One region of the Sporosarcina sp. FSL K6-1508 genome, then DNA from elsewhere that is predicted to be linked to it. Evidence: a T-box and tRNA genes for the amino acid it is inferred to sense, from the RefSeq annotation. Region 1 holds a T-box; the other regions hold tRNA genes.
The links. The T-box of region 1 lies ahead of thrS (threonine--tRNA ligase). A T-box ahead of a tRNA ligase gene usually reads a tRNA of that ligase, here a tRNA-Thr.
Positions count from the first base shown of each region.

Region 2: it encodes a tRNA-Thr, which carries the amino acid that the T-box ahead of thrS (threonine--tRNA ligase) is inferred to sense. The anticodon was not compared.
Region 3: it encodes a tRNA-Thr, which carries the amino acid that the T-box ahead of thrS (threonine--tRNA ligase) is inferred to sense. The anticodon was not compared.

Region 1 covers NZ_JBBOXF010000001.1:3,354,527-3,357,772, reverse strand. The annotation lists gene MKZ11_RS16825 (MFS transporter) at 1-615, shown strand, start outside; gene MKZ11_RS16820 (nitroreductase family protein) at 642-1,241, shown strand; T-box leader at 1,363-1,588, shown strand; T-box leader at 1,634-1,857, shown strand; gene thrS (threonine--tRNA ligase) at 1,906-3,246, shown strand, end outside.
Region 2 covers NZ_JBBOXF010000001.1:1,617,640-1,620,885, forward strand. The annotation lists rRNA gene MKZ11_RS07910 (23S ribosomal RNA) at 1-277, shown strand, start outside; rRNA gene rrf (5S ribosomal RNA) at 425-540, shown strand; tRNA gene MKZ11_RS07920 (tRNA-Asn) at 586-660, shown strand; tRNA gene MKZ11_RS07925 (tRNA-Ser) at 665-756, shown strand; tRNA gene MKZ11_RS07930 (tRNA-Glu) at 776-850, shown strand; tRNA gene MKZ11_RS07935 (tRNA-Val) at 910-985, shown strand; tRNA gene MKZ11_RS07940 (tRNA-Met) at 1,014-1,088, shown strand; tRNA gene MKZ11_RS07945 (tRNA-Met) at 1,176-1,250, shown strand; tRNA gene MKZ11_RS07950 (tRNA-Asp) at 1,254-1,329, shown strand; tRNA gene MKZ11_RS07955 (tRNA-Phe) at 1,402-1,477, shown strand; tRNA gene MKZ11_RS07960 (tRNA-Thr) at 1,491-1,566, shown strand; tRNA gene MKZ11_RS07965 (tRNA-Tyr) at 1,580-1,664, shown strand; tRNA gene MKZ11_RS07970 (tRNA-Trp) at 1,705-1,778, shown strand; tRNA gene MKZ11_RS07975 (tRNA-His) at 1,806-1,881, shown strand; tRNA gene MKZ11_RS07980 (tRNA-His) at 1,917-1,992, shown strand; tRNA gene MKZ11_RS07985 (tRNA-His) at 2,028-2,103, shown strand; tRNA gene MKZ11_RS07990 (tRNA-Gln) at 2,114-2,185, shown strand; tRNA gene MKZ11_RS07995 (tRNA-Gly) at 2,190-2,264, shown strand; tRNA gene MKZ11_RS08000 (tRNA-Cys) at 2,273-2,346, shown strand; tRNA gene MKZ11_RS08005 (tRNA-Leu) at 2,388-2,468, shown strand; gene MKZ11_RS08010 (SRPBCC family protein) at 2,863-3,246, shown strand, end outside.
Region 3 covers NZ_JBBOXF010000001.1:1,997,062-2,000,307, reverse strand. The annotation lists tRNA gene MKZ11_RS10085 (tRNA-Glu) at 55-126, opposite strand; tRNA gene MKZ11_RS10080 (tRNA-Ser) at 137-227, opposite strand; tRNA gene MKZ11_RS10075 (tRNA-Asn) at 239-313, opposite strand; tRNA gene MKZ11_RS10070 (tRNA-Ile) at 315-391, opposite strand; tRNA gene MKZ11_RS10065 (tRNA-Gly) at 393-466, opposite strand; tRNA gene MKZ11_RS10060 (tRNA-Phe) at 474-549, opposite strand; tRNA gene MKZ11_RS10055 (tRNA-Asp) at 612-687, opposite strand; tRNA gene MKZ11_RS10050 (tRNA-Met) at 691-765, opposite strand; tRNA gene MKZ11_RS10045 (tRNA-Ser) at 806-898, opposite strand; tRNA gene MKZ11_RS10040 (tRNA-Ile) at 916-992, opposite strand; tRNA gene MKZ11_RS10035 (tRNA-Met) at 1,000-1,073, opposite strand; tRNA gene MKZ11_RS10030 (tRNA-Ala) at 1,096-1,171, opposite strand; tRNA gene MKZ11_RS10025 (tRNA-Pro) at 1,254-1,330, opposite strand; tRNA gene MKZ11_RS10020 (tRNA-Arg) at 1,371-1,447, opposite strand; tRNA gene MKZ11_RS10015 (tRNA-Leu) at 1,470-1,555, opposite strand; tRNA gene MKZ11_RS10010 (tRNA-Gly) at 1,563-1,637, opposite strand; tRNA gene MKZ11_RS10005 (tRNA-Leu) at 1,646-1,727, opposite strand; tRNA gene MKZ11_RS10000 (tRNA-Lys) at 1,759-1,834, opposite strand; tRNA gene MKZ11_RS09995 (tRNA-Thr) at 1,841-1,916, opposite strand; tRNA gene MKZ11_RS09990 (tRNA-Val) at 1,934-2,009, opposite strand; rRNA gene rrf (5S ribosomal RNA) at 2,151-2,266, opposite strand; rRNA gene MKZ11_RS09980 (23S ribosomal RNA) at 2,420-3,246, opposite strand, start outside.

The DNA of each region.
Region 1 (3,246 bases):
AGTAAAGATACCCAGCCTATTTCAGCTTTGTTTGTAAAAAATAAAAGGGTGACATTATTCATGGCGTTTTTTGGGTGCATGGCGGCCATCTTTTATTCGCTAACAGCTTGGTTAGCCCCCATCGTACAATCAATGGGATTCAGCCACTCGCAATCGGGTTTGATTTTGACCCTATTTACAGTAATTCAAATTCCCGTAAGCTTTTTAATACCCATTCTCGTTACCAAAACAGGGAATAGAAAAATTTGGTTACTAGTTTGTATTCTATTAGAAGTAATCGGAATTGTAATTTTGCTGTTTCATTTCTCACCATGGGCAGCGACAATTTTCCTTGGTATCGGGGCAGGTGGTTTGTTTCCTTTGGCATTACTTCTGCCTATTCAAGAAGCTAAAAGTATTGAACAAACAATCTCCTGGTCAGCCATGATGCAATTTGGTGGATATCTACTTGGGGCTCTGGGGCCAACATTTATCGGACTGACAGTAGATATTTTTGACAATTTTGCACCAGCAATGGTAGGACTATTGATAATTATATGTGCAATGCTTGTCACTGTCTTGAAAATAGGGAACAAAACAGGACACGGTGAACATGTTAATGAGGGAATCCACTAAAGTATTTTGAAAGAGGGAAATTAAATATGGGCAATCTATTTATTGATTTAATGAAAAAACGTCGTTCTATTTATTCGCTGAATAAAAACATTGAACAATCTGAGGAAGGTATTCAAAAGCTTATTATAGAGGCTATTAAACTAAGTCCTTCAGCATTTAACTCACAATCATCGCGAGCTGTTATTCTTTTCAATGATTCCCATAATAAATTATGGGGAATTGTAGCAGATACATTAAGTGGGATTGTTGCAAAGCAAAAATTCTCGAAAACTGAAGAGAAAATTGCTACATTTCGTGCGGGTTTTGGTACAATTTTATTCTTTGAGGATACAGCGGTAATAAAGAATTTACAAAAAGATTTCCCTCTATATGCAGAGCAATTTCCGAGTTGGTCTGATCAATCAACAGCGATTGCCCAACATTCCGTCTGGACAGCATTAGCTCTTGAGGACATAGGTGCTTCACTCCAACACTATAATCCTCTCATTGACAAAGCTGTTAAAAACGAATGGCAAATACCTTCTACTTGGAATTTAAGAGCGCAAATGCCGTTTGGTGGTATAGCCGCTGAACCTGAAGAAAAAGAATTTATATCTGATGAAAATCGATTTATAGTATTTAATTAAGTGCCAGTTGGAGTAGGATAGCTTGGATTGTCAGCACTATGATAAAGAAAAGCTTGATAATTTATTTTGTTTGTTGTAGGATATTAACTAATTCGATTTTGGTGAATTCTAACTATATTTTATAATAGCGATGATAGAGACATGAATTGTTTTTATGGTTTACAGAGAGGGAAGTATAGCTGAAATCTTCCCAACGCAGAAAAGCAATTTACCACTTTTGAGCTGCATTAGAGAAAATAAGTATCTAATGGCCGTTAATGCTACGTTACAGCACCATGAGCTAACTCCATTGTTGGATGGTGTTAGAAATTTGGGTGGAATCACGAGAAAACACACTCGTCCCTTTACTAGGGATGGGTGTGTTTATTTGTATAGATATTAACTGAATAACGATAACAGCTATGACAAAGACATGAATTATTTTGATGGTTTCCAGAGAGGGAAGTAAAGCTGAGAACTTCCTAACGCAGAAAATAATTTACCACTTTTGAGCTGTATTAGTGAAATGAAGTAACTAATACCGTTAATGCTACGTTACAGCGCCATGAGTTAACACCATTGTTGGATGGTGTTAGAAATTTGGGTGGAATCACGGGTAATCATACTCGTCCCTTTATTTGGGACGGGTATTTTTTTATACAAAAAATTGGATGGGGTGTTTTAGATGAATGACAAACAGATTGAGATTCAATTTCCGGATGGTAGCAAAAAGGAGTTTACAGTAGGGGTTACATTGGCGGAGATTGCAGAATCGATAAGTTCAAGCCTGAGAAAAACGGTTGTAGCGGGCAAAGTCAATGACCAATTGTGTGATTTATCACAATGCATTATGGAGGATGCTTCGGTTACACTTTTCACGAAGGAATCGAAAGAAGGACTCCAAGTGCTAAGGCACACAGCTGCACATGTGTTGGGGCAAGCCGTAAAAAGACTGTATGACAATTCGAAGTTAGGGATTGGACCCGTTATTGAAAACGGTTTTTTCTACGATTTTCAAACGTCTACAAGTATTACTTCAAATGATTTAGCAATGATCGAAAAGGAAATGGAAGCGATTATAGGAGAAGATTTGGAGATCGAGCGCTTGGAAGTCACATACGAAGAGGCTAAAAAAATATTTGAGCAGCATGACGAATTGTTTAAATTAGAGATTTTAAAAGAGATACCAACTGACGAGAAAATATCACTTTATAAACAAGGAGAATTTATTGACCTTTGTCGTGGACCACATCTACCATCTACTGGATGGGTAAAAGCATTCAAATTAACACATTTATCGGGTGCCTATTGGCAAGGGGATAGTGATAATCAAGTTATGCAACGTGTCTATGGAATTGCCTTTTTGAAAAAGAAAGACTTAGACCAGCATTTGTATTTCTTAGAGGAAGCAGAAAAAAGGGATCATCGAAAACTAGGCAAGCAACTTAAATTATTCATGTTCTCTGAGGAAGCACCTGGCATGCCATTCTATTTACCGAATGGGCAGATAATACGAACGGAGCTAGAGAACTTTTCACGTGCACTTCAAACGAAGGCGGGGTATGCCGAAGTCAGCACACCTTTCATGATGAATCAACGTCTGTGGGAGCAATCGGGTCACTGGGATCATTACCATGAAAATATGTATTTTTCAGAGGTAGAGAACGCGAAATTCGCAATGAAGCCGATGAATTGTCCGGGTCATATGTTGATTTTTAAAAATAGTCTTCATTCGTACCGTGATTTACCGATACGGATGGCTGAATTCGGTCAAGTCCATCGACATGAATTTAGTGGGGCCCTTAATGGACTATTAAGGGTTCGAACATTCTGCCAAGATGATGCGCATATTTTTGTGAGGCATAATCAAATTCAAAGCGAAATAAAGCAAGTTATTCGTCTGATTGATGAAGTTTATCAAGCTTTTGGTTTTGAATATTCGATTGAACTTTCAACAAGGCCAGAACAATCACTAGGGAGTGACGAGATTTGGAATGATTCAGAAGAGGCTCTAAAGAATGTTTTG
Region 2 (3,246 bases), 1.7 Mb from region 1:
GGGCGCAGGAAATTTGAGAGGAGCTGTCCTTAGTACGAGAGGACCGGGATGGACATACCTCTGGTGTACCAGTTGTCTTGCCAAAGGCATCGCTGGGTAGCTATGTATGGACGGGATAAATGCTGAAAGCATCTAAGCATGAAGCCCCCCTCGAGATGAGATTTCCCATTACGCAAGTAAGTAAGATCCCTCAAAGAAGATGAGGTTGATAGGTCTGGGGTGGAAGCACGGCGACGTGTGGAGCTGACGGATACTAATCGATCGAGGACTTAACCAATTTTGAAAAAGGGCTTGATTACCCTGATTCGTGTAGCACAATGTCTGTTTTATTCAGTTTTGAGCGAACAAAAGTAATTATTTTATAAAAAACGCTTGCAACATCCATCAAGACATGATATAATAAGTATTGTCTTGTGGAAAATAGTCCAGTGACGATTGCGAAGAGGTCACACCCGTTCCCATCCCGAACACGGAAGTTAAGCTCTTCAGCGCCGATGGTAGTTGGGGGTTCCCCCCTGTGAGAGTAGGACGTCGCTGGTCTGTTATTCCTAAAGAGCATGCTCTTTGTAAGTATTATGATATTATTCCGCAGTAGCTCAGTGGTAGAGCAATCGGCTGTTAACCGATCGGTCGTAGGTTCGAGTCCTACCTGCGGAGCCATTTAGGAGAGCTGTCCGAGTGGCCGAAGGAGCACGATTGGAAATCGTGTAGACGGTTAACGCTGTCTCAAGGGTTCAAATCCCTTGCTCTCCGCCAGATTTACATAAATAATAATGGCCCCTTGGTCAAGCGGTTAAGACACCGCCCTTTCACGGCGGTATCACGGGTTCGAATCCCGTAGGGGTCACCAATAAAACTTATTCCATACAAGACACATTATGTGGAATGAATAAAAATTTTTTTTACCCAGGAGGATTAGCTCAGCTGGGAGAGCACCTGCCTTACAAGCAGGGGGTCGGCGGTTCGAGCCCGTCATCCTCCACCATTATATTTATACAAACAATTAACATTGTCGCGGGGTGGAGAAGTGGTATCTCGTCGGGCTCATAACCCGAAGGTCGCAGGTTCAAATCCTGCCCCCGCAACCAAATTTTATCACAATGCATCGGGTTACACATCTGACTTATAAGTCAGAAATTCATGCGAATTATCAAATTAATACTATATATTGTTGTCGCGGGGTGGAGAAGTGGTATCTCGTCGGGCTCATAACCCGAAGGTCACAGGTTCAAATCCTGTCCCCGCAACCAAATGGTCCCGTGGTGTAGCGGTTAACATGCCTGCCTGTCACGCAGGAGATCGCCGGTTCGATCCCGGTCGGGACCGCCATTTTTATTATAATAAGGTTTAAAATAAGCAAACTGACAAAGAAATACATAGCTTAGAGTAGACCAAATATGTGGCTCAGTAGCTCAGTCGGTAGAGCAAAGGACTGAAAATCCTTGTGTCGGCGGTTCGATTCCGTCCTGAGCCACCATTTTAATATTTGTGCCGGAGTAGCTCAACTGGTAGAGCAACTGACTTGTAATCAGTAGGTTGAGGGTTCAAGTCCTTTCTCCGGCACCATCTAGACCTATATGGTGGGGTAGCGAAGTGGCTAAACGCGGCGGACTGTAAATCCGCTCCCTACGGGTTCGGCGGTTCGAATCCGCCCCCCACCACCATTTTTTTAACACGAACCATGTGTTGAAAAGACTTCCACGTAGGGGCATAGTTTAACGGTAGAATAGAGGTCTCCAAAACCTTTGATGTGGGTTCGATTCCTACTGCCCCTGCCACTTTTTTTAATTTAACCTAATATTATGGCGATTGTGGTGAAGTGGTTAACACATCGGATTGTGGTTCCGACACTCGAGGGTTCGATTCCCTTCAGTCGCCCCATTTATTTATCCAATTAAATCAAACTAGATATCGTGGCGATTGTGGTGAAGTGGTTAACACATCGGATTGTGGTTCCGACACTCGAGGGTTCGATTCCCTTCAGTCGCCCCATTTGTATATCTAATTAAATCAAACTAGATATCATGGCGGTTGTGGTGAAGTGGTTAACACATCGGATTGTGGTTCCGACACTCGAGGGTTCGATTCCCTTCAGCCGCCCCATTTATCTTATTGGGGTATAGCCAAGCGGTAAGGCAACGGACTTTGACTCCGTCACTCGTTGGTTCGAATCCAGCTACCCCAGTTTCGCGGAAGTAGTTCAGTGGTAGAATACGACCTTGCCAAGGTCGGGGTCGCGGGTTCGAATCCCGTCTTCCGCTCCATTTTCTGCGGCGGCATAGCCAAGCGGTAAGGCATGGGTCTGCAACACCCTTATCACCGGTTCGATTCCGGTTGCCGCCTCCAATTTTCTTGTTTATTGTTGGAAGTGAAATGAATATTGTTATGCCCGAGTGGTGGAATGGCAGACACGTCGCACTCAAAATGCGATGCCGCGAGGCGTGCCGGTTCAAGTCCGGCCTCGGGTATCAGATGGAAAAGACACAACTTCGGTTGTGTCTTTTTTTCATGTCTAATAAATTTATAAATGTCTGGGCCTATAGATAGCCCGTGAAAGCGGATATGCGAGATTCAGGCAGTGAGCACCAAATGTTTGGATGCTGGAGAGCAATATATATGATCGGTCGTGGGTTGCTAATGATCGGTTGGCGGAGGTATATGGTCGGTTGCGCCGCGTTATGATCGGTCCCCAGTGATATATGATCGGTTGCGTAGCGCTAATGATCGGTTGAGGATGATATATGGTCGGTCGTGCTGTAGACTTGGCGGCTGGGGTCGCGTATCCGCTTTTGTTCCGCTCAATTTCAACTTAGAACTTATTGTGCTACAGTGAAAGAAAGAATATTGAGTGGAGGGGCTGTTATGCCATTAATCGAACATCAGGAATTCATTAAAGCCTCAGTAGAACGCTGCTTTGATCTCGCGCGCGATGTGGATATTCATACTCAAACAACAAAGGGTACGAAAGAGAAAGCCGTTGGTGGGGTTACGACAGGTTTATTGCTGGCGGGGGATGTTGTTACATGGGAGGCAGTCCATTTCGGTATAAGGCAAAGACTGACGGCTAAAGTTACAATAATGAATGAACCCTATCTCTTTGAAGATATAATGGTCAAAGGTGCCTTTCACTCATTTACGCATGTACACGAGTTTATTGAAAAGGATAATGGCACGCTAATGATTGATCGCTTTCGTTATAAATCCCCTTTTGGACCGATTGGAGTTATTGCGGATAAGCTGTTTTTG
Region 3 (3,246 bases), 1.4 Mb from region 1:
ATTAAAAAGTAGCATTACAAGTTCACTAGAAACTTGTAATGCTACTTTTTTGCATGACCCCTACGGGATTCGAACCCGTGATACCGCCGTGAAAGGGCGGTGTCTTAACCGCTTGACCAAGGGGCCAAAATATATATGGCGGAGAAGGAGGGATTCGAACCCTCGCACCGCTTTCGCGATCTATACCCTTAGCAGGGGCACCTCTTGAGCCGCTTGAGTACTTCCCCATATATATAAATGGCTCCGCAGGTAGGACTCGAACCTACGACCGATCGGTTAACAGCCGATTGCTCTACCACTGAGCTACTGCGGAATGGTGGGCCTAAGTGGACTCGAACCACCGACCTCACGCTTATCAGGCGTGCGCTCTAACCAGCTGAGCTATAGGCCCTTGGAGCGAGTGAAGGGAATCGAACCCTCATCATCAGCTTGGAAGGCTGAGGTTTTACCACTAAACTACACTCGCATAATAATGGTGGCTCAGGACGGAATCGAACCGCCGACACAAGGATTTTCAGTCCTTTGCTCTACCGACTGAGCTACTGAGCCATATATTCGGTTCACATTAAGCAGTTAGCTTAACTTAAACCTTACTATACTACTAATAAAAATGGCGGTCCCGACCGGGATCGAACCGGCGATCTCCTGCGTGACAGGCAGGCATGTTAACCGCTACACCACGGGACCATTTGGTTGCGGGGGCAGGATTTGAACCTGCGACCTTCGGGTTATGAGCCCGACGAGATACCACTTCTCCACCCCGCGACAACAATATATTACTTTTTCTTACACCACTTTTAAAAAATGGAGGAGGTAGAGGGATTCGAACCCCCGCGGGATTTGACTCCCCTGTCGGTTTTCAAGACCGATCCCTTCAGCCGGGCTTGGGTATACCTCCGTGATTATATAGAATAGTGGTGGACCTTGCAGGACTCGAACCTGCGACCGGACGGTTATGAGCCGTCTGCTCTAACCAACTGAGCTAAAGGTCCTTTAAGATGGCGGCAGAGGGGATCGAACCCCCGACCTCACGGGTATGAACCGTACGCTCTAGCCAGCTGAGCTACGCCGCCAGGATCTTTATTGAAATTGTGTTGGTGGAGCCTAGCGGGATCGAACCGCTGACCTCCTGCGTGCAAGGCAGGCGCTCTCCCAGCTGAGCTAAGGCCCCATTCTAACTGATTATTATTTAAGCAACAAATCTGCTTAAAATGGTGGCTTCTTTAAGCGGTGAAGCTGCTTAAAGATCTTAATGGTCGGGAAGACAGGATTCGAACCTGCGACCCCTTGGTCCCAAACCAAGTGCTCTACCAAGCTGAGCTACGTCCCGTTAAATTATGAATTATAAAGTGCAAATTGAAAAGTTATAATGGTGCGCCCGGCAGAAGTCGAATCCACAACCTCCTGATCCGTAGTCAGGTGCTCTATCCAATTGAGCTACGAGCGCATATGATTAAAAATGTTATTAATGCCGAGAACCGGAATCGAACCGGTACGGTAGTCACCTACCGCAGGATTTTAAGTCCTGTGCGTCTGCCAGTTCCGCCACCCCGGCAAAAATATGGAGCGGAAGACGGGATTCGAACCCGCGACCCCGACCTTGGCAAGGTCGTATTCTACCACTGAACTACTTCCGCATTATAAGTGCGGGTAAAGGGAGTCGAACCCCCACGCCCGAAGGCACTAGATCCTAAGTCTAGCGCGTCTGCCAGTTCCGCCATACCCGCAATATAAATCATGACTGCTAAGTCATAAAAATGGTGAGCCATGCAGGATTCGAACCTGCGACCCTCTGATTAAAAGTCAGATGCTCTACCAACTGAGCTAATGGCTCGAAAAGTGGTGCCGGAGAAAGGACTTGAACCCTCAACCTACTGATTACAAGTCAGTTGCTCTACCAGTTGAGCTACTCCGGCGAAAGAATTAAAGTAAATGGTGGAGGATGACGGGCTCGAACCGCCGACCCCCTGCTTGTAAGGCAGGTGCTCTCCCAGCTGAGCTAATCCTCCTGGGTTATATTTTATAATGAATTGATAAATTCATCAGCATTTTCATCCACACTGTTTTTTCTATGTATTAATTGCTTGTCCCACTATGTGTGAAATGCAAGCCACTTACTACAAAGACTTTTTATGTAATGAATCTCACAGGCCCGGCGGCGTCCTACTCTCACAGGGGGGAACCCCCAACTACCATCGGCGCTGAAGAGCTTAACTTCCGTGTTCGGTATGGGAACGGGTGTGACCTCTTCGCAATCGTCACCAGACCTGCATCATCTTTTCTCAAAGACAATATTCATTATATCAGTTTCTAAACTTAATTGCAAGTACTTTTTTTTATGAACGGTACTTATTCGCTCAAAACTGAATGAAATAGACATTGTGCTACACGAATCAGGGTAATCAAGCCCTTTTCAAAATTGGTTAAGTCCTCGATCGATTAGTATCCGTCAGCTCCACACGTCGCCGTGCTTCCACCCCAGACCTATCAACCTCATCTTCTTTGAGGGATCTTACTTACTTGCGTAATGGGAAATCTCATCTCGAGGGGGGCTTCATGCTTAGATGCTTTCAGCATTTATCCCGTCCATACATAGCTACCCAGCGATGCCTTTGGCAAGACAACTGGTACACCAGAGGTATGTCCATCCCGGTCCTCTCGTACTAAGGACAGCTCCTCTCAAATTTCCTGCGCCCGCGACGGATAGGGACCGAACTGTCTCACGACGTTCTGAACCCAGCTCGCGTACCGCTTTAATGGGCGAACAGCCCAACCCTTGGGACCGACTACAGCCCCAGGATGCGATGAGCCGACATCGAGGTGCCAAACCTCCCCGTCGATGTGGACTCTTGGGGGAGATAAGCCTGTTATCCCCGGGGTAGCTTTTATCCGTTGAGCGATGGCCCTTCCATGCGGAACCACCGGATCACTAAGCCCGTCTTTCGACCCTGCTCGACTTGTAGGTCTCGCAGTCAAGCTCCCTTATGCCTTTGCACTCTGCGAATGATGTCCAACCATTCTGAGGGAACCTTTGGGCGCCTCCGTTACTCTTTAGGAGGCGACCGCCCCAGTCAAACTGCCCGCCTGACACTGTCTCCTGCCCCGATAAGGGGCATGGGTTAGAAGTCCAATACAGCCAGGGTAGTATCCCACCAACGCCTCATCCGAAGCTAGCGCTCCGGAATCCAAGGCTCCTACCTATCCTGTACAGGCTGCACCGGAATTCAATATCAGGTTACAGTAAAG